Regions from separate parts of the Nocardia sp. FBN12 genome, predicted to be linked through region 3. Evidence: riboswitches for the same ligand, from Rfam matches in the RefSeq annotation. Region 3 holds a riboswitch; each other region holds the start of a gene.
What was found. Region 3 has a riboswitch for S-adenosylmethionine ahead of ACWZHB_RS30155 (aminotransferase class V-fold PLP-dependent enzyme). Riboswitches for the same ligand answer to the same signal wherever they lie in the genome.
Positions count from the first base shown of each region.

Region 1: it holds a riboswitch for S-adenosylmethionine, as region 3 does, so the genes downstream of both, ACWZHB_RS26505 (rhodanese-like domain-containing protein) here and ACWZHB_RS30155 (aminotransferase class V-fold PLP-dependent enzyme) in region 3, are expected to answer to the same signal.
Region 2: it holds a riboswitch for S-adenosylmethionine, as region 3 does, so the genes downstream of both, ACWZHB_RS04590 (amino acid ABC transporter permease) here and ACWZHB_RS30155 (aminotransferase class V-fold PLP-dependent enzyme) in region 3, are expected to answer to the same signal.

Region 1 covers NZ_CM132926.1:5,613,927-5,616,121, reverse strand. The annotation lists gene ACWZHB_RS26515 (FAD-dependent oxidoreductase) at 1-174, opposite strand, end outside; gene ACWZHB_RS26510 (Rv0361 family membrane protein) at 365-823, shown strand; SAM riboswitch class IV at 869-988, shown strand; gene ACWZHB_RS26505 (rhodanese-like domain-containing protein) at 1,006-1,422, shown strand; gene ACWZHB_RS26500 (O-succinylhomoserine sulfhydrylase) at 1,433-2,195, shown strand, end outside.
Region 2 covers NZ_CM132926.1:904,156-906,350, reverse strand. The annotation lists SAM riboswitch class I at 744-838, shown strand; gene ACWZHB_RS04590 (amino acid ABC transporter permease) at 996-1,976, shown strand; gene ACWZHB_RS04585 (amino acid ABC transporter ATP-binding protein) at 1,973-2,195, shown strand, end outside.
Region 3 covers NZ_CM132926.1:6,406,670-6,408,864, reverse strand. The annotation lists gene ACWZHB_RS30155 (aminotransferase class V-fold PLP-dependent enzyme) at 1-882, opposite strand, end outside; SAM riboswitch class IV at 924-1,038, opposite strand; gene ACWZHB_RS30150 (AAA family ATPase) at 1,357-2,195, shown strand, end outside.

The DNA.
Region 1 (2,195 bases), 790 kb from region 3:
GTCGGGGGCGACGCCGTAGCGGATCAGGCCGAAGGGCGCGGGCATGCGCTCGTAGAGGTCGATGCTCACGTCGGCATCGGACTTCATCAACGCGTCGGCGGCGTAGATACCGGCCGGTCCCGCACCCACGATCGCAATGCGAAGTGGGCGAGTCGCTGCACTCTGTTCGGTCATCTTTACGCGCACCCTTTGGTCGAGAACTGATTTGACGGCGTCAACTTAGCTTAGGCTAAGTCGGACATCCGCTTACTGGCAGCTGATACCCCAGGCCATAGCAGGCCCCGATCAAGGCGATTCTAGCTGCGGCGTCGCGGCCACCCGGCGCGCGGTGTAGCTGCTCGCGCGGGTCTGTCAGGATTACAACATGAACGAGGAGCAAACAGGCTCGGACGACCAGCCCGTAGTGGTGGATCAGACCGACAAGCGTTCCATCGTCCCGTTCGTCGCGGCCGCGGTGATCGCGATCATCGTGCTCATCGGCATCGTGGCGGGCGGACTGCTCTCACCCGCTGAGAAAAATGTCACAGAGGCCGACCGTCTCGCGGCCGCCGTCACCAACTATATCGACGCGCGCTCGCGCAGCGAGCTCCGTCCGCCGGCGGGCGTGGCCTGCCCCGGCTTCAGCGAAGAGTCCTCCGGCCTCGGCGAACAGCTCGGCGGCCCGAAATCGGTTGTCACGATCGACGGCAAGGGTTTCGAGAACGCCACCGTGAACGGCGACCGCGCCAAAATCGACGCCGCGCTCGTGGTGAACGGGAACCCGGCGGCGAGCAACTGGAAACTGACCCGCGTGGACAGCGCGTGGCTGGTGTGCACCTTCTGAATCGTTTGACACGATGACCGGTGCCGAGGCAATCTCAGATCGCAAGGTCATGAGTGCCAGCATCAAGCCCCGGCTCGCTGGTCGGCAACCCTCCTCCGCGGTGGGGTGCTCCGGGTGACGACCTGGCCGTGTGTTCGGGGATTTCCGGCACGGCAAGAGCGGATTCACGCAGGAGGATCGACATGACTTACGCCGGCGACATCACCCCTGAGAAGGCGTGGGAGCTGCTCACCGAGCACCCCGGCGCCGTGCTGGTCGACGTGCGCACCGAAGGCGAGTGGGCACACATCGGCATTCCCGACACCAGCTCCATCGAACGCCCGGCCCATTTCATCGAATGGGTCGACGGCACCGGCACCCGCAACCCCGCGTTCGGCGTGCAGCTCGAGAAGGCACTCGCCGGTCGCCCGGACGACGCACCGGTCGTGTTCCTGTGTCGCTCCGGCCAGCGCTCCGCGCACGCGGCGAACCTGGCGACGGCGGCGGGCGTGGCACCGTCCTACAACGTGCTCGACGGTTTCGAAGGTGGTCCCGACGCGTTCGGTCAGCGCGGCAGCACCGGTTGGCGCGCTGTCGGCCTGCCGTGGCGTCAGGCTTAAGGAGAAAAGCATGATCACGGGTGGTTCGTTCGACAAGCCACTGCCCGAGGGCGTCGGTCCCGGCACGCTCGGCGTGCGTGGCGGCCTGCGCCGTTCCGGCTTCGACGAGACCTCCGAGGCGCTGTACCTGACCTCGGGTTTCGTCTACGAGAGCGCCGAAGCCGCCGAGGCCGCGTTCACCGGCGACGTCGAGCACTTCGTCTACTCCCGGTTCGGCAACCCGACCGTGGCGATGTTCGAGGAGCGCATCCGCCTGCTCGACGGCGCCGAAGCCGCCTTCGCGACCGCGTCCGGCATGTCGGCGGTGTTCACCGCGCTCGGTGCCCTGCTGAAGGCGGGCGACCGTCTCGTCGCCGCCCGCAGCCTGTTCGGATCCTGTTTCGTGGTCTGCAACGAGATCCTCCCGCGATGGGGCATCGAAACCGTCTTCGTCGACGGTGACGACCTCGACCAGTGGGAGCAGGCGCTGTCGGTCTCCACCCAGGCCGTCTTCTTCGAGACCCCCGCCAACCCGATGCAGACTCTCGTCGATGTCCGCAAGGTCACCGAGCTTGCCCATGCCGCGGGCGCGAAGGTGGTGCTGGACAACGTCTTCGCCACCCCCCTGCTCCAGCGCGGTTTCGAACTCGGCGCCGACGTGGTGGTCTACTCCGGCACCAAACACATCGACGGCCAGGGCCGCGTCCTCGGCGGCGCCATCCTCGGCGCACAGGACTACATCGACGGCCCCGTCAAAACCCTGATGCGCCACACGGGCCCGGCACTGAGCCCCT
Region 2 (2,195 bases), 1.9 Mb from region 3:
GGCCCCATCGACGCCATACCGCCCCGCCCGGTACTGATATTGAGCCAGGCCACCTGCATACCCGAGGTTTTCGTCGCGGCGGTGTCGGGAGCCAGACCGTAGGGCAGGAAGGTGAACAGGGTCTGGCCCGATTTCACGGCGGACAGGTCAAGACCGGGGATCGGGAGCGTGTTCGCCGGCCACGGGCCCGGCACCGCGCCCGCGACCGCTGGGACCAGGCCCGCACCGTCGCCGGTGCAGTTCGCGGCCACCGTGGGGTAGAGGAACGGCTGGATACCCATCGCTTTCAGCGTCTCGACGACAGTTTGATAGGCGCCGAGTAGATCACCGGCACCCGCGGCGGGCGTGGAGTTCGGTGCGTCCCGGGTGACGGCGGGCGTCACCGGGGCGGCCGGTTCCGCGACGGCCGGGGACACGGCCAGCACCAGCGCGGCGGCGCAGGCCGTCAGCGAGGTCAGTGTGGTGGAACGGCGCGGCATGATCACGACGTACTCCTCATCGACGCAGAGAAGGCCGACGCTACCGCGCGCAGCGGGTGAATCCGGGCAGGTGAAGTAACCGGCCGTTCGGCGCGTCGCAATTCTGCGGCTAACCCCACCGCAGCTCAGTGACCTCGCCGAACCGGGGCAATTGTGCCCACATCCATACCCGGTTCCAAGCTCTGCGCTCACGCTGATTTCTACCGTTGCCGCCACGGCATCTGTGCCACATGCTGATTCAGCTCGGGACGCAACGCCGGAGCACAACCATCCAGAGCGACCGAGAGACCTGGCTCTACGACGTCGCAGCAACCCGCCCTGTTCGAGGGTGTGGGTGCTTCTGCCGGGTTCGATGGAGGAGATTGCCGTGCTGACCGTGGGATACCGCCGCCGCCATATCGACCAGTGCCGAGTGACCGCGATTGCCTGTCCGGCCTGAGTGCCGCCAGCTCGCGAACCCGTAACTGGCCGGGTGGAGGTCACTGTGCCTCGTTCCACTGTTCCCGAAGGACTCCTATGACCGCGTCCGCCGTCTCCGGCGCCGAGACCGCACCGCCGGGCGACGCGCCGCCCGCCGCACCGGAATCCGCCGACGATCTTCCGCGGATCGCCGGCTCGTGGCACCCGTGGCGGTGGGTCGTCGCCGCGATCGCGCTGCTGCTGGTGGCCCAGTTCGCGCACGGTCTGATCACCAATCCGGGCTGGGACTGGGGCACATTCGCCCAGTACTTCACCGCGAAGTCCGTGCTGGCCGCCCTCCGGGTGACCATCGAGCTGACCCTGTGGGGCACCGTCCTCGGTTTCGCCATCGGCACCCTGCTGGCGATCGGGCGGGTGTCGAACAATCCGGTGCTGCGGGTGATCGCCTGGACCTACGTCTGGGCGTTCCGTTCGATCCCGCTGATCGTGCAGCTGCTGTTCTGGTTCAACATCGCGTACCTGTATCCCCGGCTGTCCGTGGGCATTCCGTTCGGGCCCGGGTTCTTCGATTTCGAGGTGAACGGCGTCATCAGCGGCTTCACCGCGGCGGTGATCGGCCTGGCCCTGCATCAGGCGGCGTACTCGGCCGAACTGATCCGGGCCGGTCTGCTCGCCGTCGACGCGGGCCAGCTGGAAGCGGCTGCCGCGCTGGGGATTCCGCGCTGGCGGCAGTTCCGCACGATCGTGTTGCCGCAGGCGATGCGCACGATCGCGCCCAACGCGGCCAACGAGGTGATCAGCCTGTTCAAGGGCACCTCGATCGTGTCGGTGATGGCGATCGCCGAGCTGTTCTACCAGGTGCAGGTGATCTTCGGCCGCAACGGCCGGGTGGTGCCGCTGCTGATGGTGGCCACGGCCTGGTACATCGTGCTCACCACCGCGTTGACGATCGTCCAGTTCTACATCGAACGGCACTACGCCAAGGGCGCCCAGCGTGAGCTACCGCCGACGCCGTGGCAGCGGGTACGCGCCAAGGTCACCGAGATCGCCGCCGCACCCCGAGGAGCCACCCGATGACCGCCGCGGTGCAGGCACGAGGAATTCGCAAGTCCTACAACGGCACCGAGGTGTTGCGTGGGATCGACTTGGCGGTGCGCACCGGCGAGGTCGTCGCGCTGATCGGCCCGTCCGGGTCGGGCAAGTCCACGCTGCTGCGGGTGCTCAACCACCTCGAGGCGCAGGACGCGGGCACCGTGCACGTCGACGGTGAGCTGATCGGCTACCGGCAGCGCGGCA
Region 3 (2,195 bases):
TTCGGTGGGGTCGATGGCGGCGAGTGCGTCGCACGCGGCGGCAATAGCGGCCGCGCCGAGAACATTCGGCGATCCGGCCTCGTGCCGCTGGGGCGCGCACGCCCACTCGACCTCTGTCACGCCGACATCGCGCACCGCACCACCACCGGCAAGGTAGGGCTCGCCCTGGTCCAGCCAGTCCCGCCGGCCGACGAGCACGCCCGAACCGAACGGCGCGTACAGCTTGTGCCCGGAGAACGCGAGGTAGTCGATCCCCGTCTCGCGCAGGGAGATCCGGCGATGCGGAGCCAGCTGAGCGGCGTCGACGAGGATGCGCGCACCACACAGGTGAGCGACGCGTGCGAGCCGTTCCAGCGGCAGCACCTCACCGGTGACGTTGGACGCTCCGGTCACCGCGAGCAGCGCGGCAGGCTTGCTGCACAGCTCGGCGACCACACGCTGAATCGTCTCCTCGACCGTGGCGGCGGCCCGCACGACGCGACGGCCGTGCTCGGTCCACGGCAGAAAGTTCGCGTGATGCTCGATATCGAGCACCACGGTCTCCCCCGGCACGCACCCGGCCAGCAGGTTCAGCGAATCGGTGGTGTTGCGCGTGAACACCACCACCTGGTCGTCATCGGCATCGAGGAACCGGGCGACCGATCCCCGCGAAGCCTCGTAGCACTCGGTGGAGATCCGCGAGGCGTACCCCGCGCCCCGATGCACGCTGGCGTAGAACGGCAGCAACTGCGAAATCCGGTCGGTGACCTGCTTCAACGCAGGCGCGCTTGCCGCGTAGTCGAAGTTGGCGTAGGAGCTGGTACCGCCTTGAACGAGCGGAACCTGCAGGTCAGCGCCGGTGACAGCGGCGATGGCACAGGTGGGGTCGATTACAGCAGTCATGACGAAATCCCGTCGGCTCAGGGACCCGCTCCACAAGAGTTGGCCCGCGCTTGCCGCGCCCAATCCGGACGTCAGCCAGGTCGTCACCCGGAGCACCCCACCGCGGAGGAGGGTTGCCGACCAGCAAGCCGGGGCTGAACGCTGGTACTCGTGACCTGCAACGAGAGTGACAGACGACCGCGGGCGATGTCAACCACCGCGCCGAAAGTGCCAGCACTGCGCACCAGCGCCTCGAACACTGCACACCAGCGCCCGCTGGGCACGCCCGAAGCGAAAAGAATCGCCCATGACCCGGCGTGGCGGAACTAGCATCCGACGAAGGGAATTGCTGCGCTGAGGGCTCGGCAGATCAATGTGGCGCTGCGGGTGGGGTCCGATGTCAAACCGGTACACAAGGGGTGAACTTTGCCCATGATGGACGCCGTACGATCGAGTGAAGCGAAAACAGTCCACGCATACGATCGGAAGAAGACCATGTCACACGCCTTGAGCTCCACTTCGGCGGACGTGAGCGCCGATCTGCCCGATGAATTCGTCCACCTGGCCAGATTGGCGTTGGCCGGGCGTGAACAGGATGTCGCGATGTTCGTGCGGCGTGCCGCGCGGCGACACCGCCATGCCAGCCCTCAGCTCGCCGATGCGCTCATCGCGCTGCTGCGACAGAACCCCACGCGCGCCAATCCCCTACGCGCGGAAGTGGATACGCCGATTCCGGTCGACGGCGACAGCCGGCTGCCGCTGCTGCGGGTGATCGCGCCCGGCTCCACCGCCGAAGTGCCGATCCTGGCCGCCGAAACCTACGCCGTGCTCACCCAGATCGTCGACGAACGCAAGCAGGCCGACCGGCTGGCCGCCGCCGATCTCACCCCGGCGAGCAGCCTGCTGTTCGTCGGTCCGCCCGGCGTCGGCAAGACGATGGCCGCGGCCTGGCTGGCTCACCAACTGTCGCTGCCGCTGGTGGTGCTCGACCTGGCGACCATCATGAGCAGCCTGCTCGGCAAGACCGGCACCAACCTGCGCCACGCCATCGATTACGCCAAACAGCGGCCGTGCGTGCTGCTGCTCGACGAGCTCGACGCCATCGCCAAACGCCGCGACGACGACCGCGACGTGGGCGAACTGAAACGCCTGGTGACGGTGCTACTGCAACAGATCGACGACTGGCCGACCGGCGGTGGCCTCGTCATCGGCGCGACCAACCACGCCGACCTGCTCGACCCGGCCGTGTGGCGACGCTTCGACGTGAGCGTGGAGTTCGCACTGCCCGAGGCCGAGCAACGCTGCGAGGCGATCCGCCGGTTCGCCGGGCAACC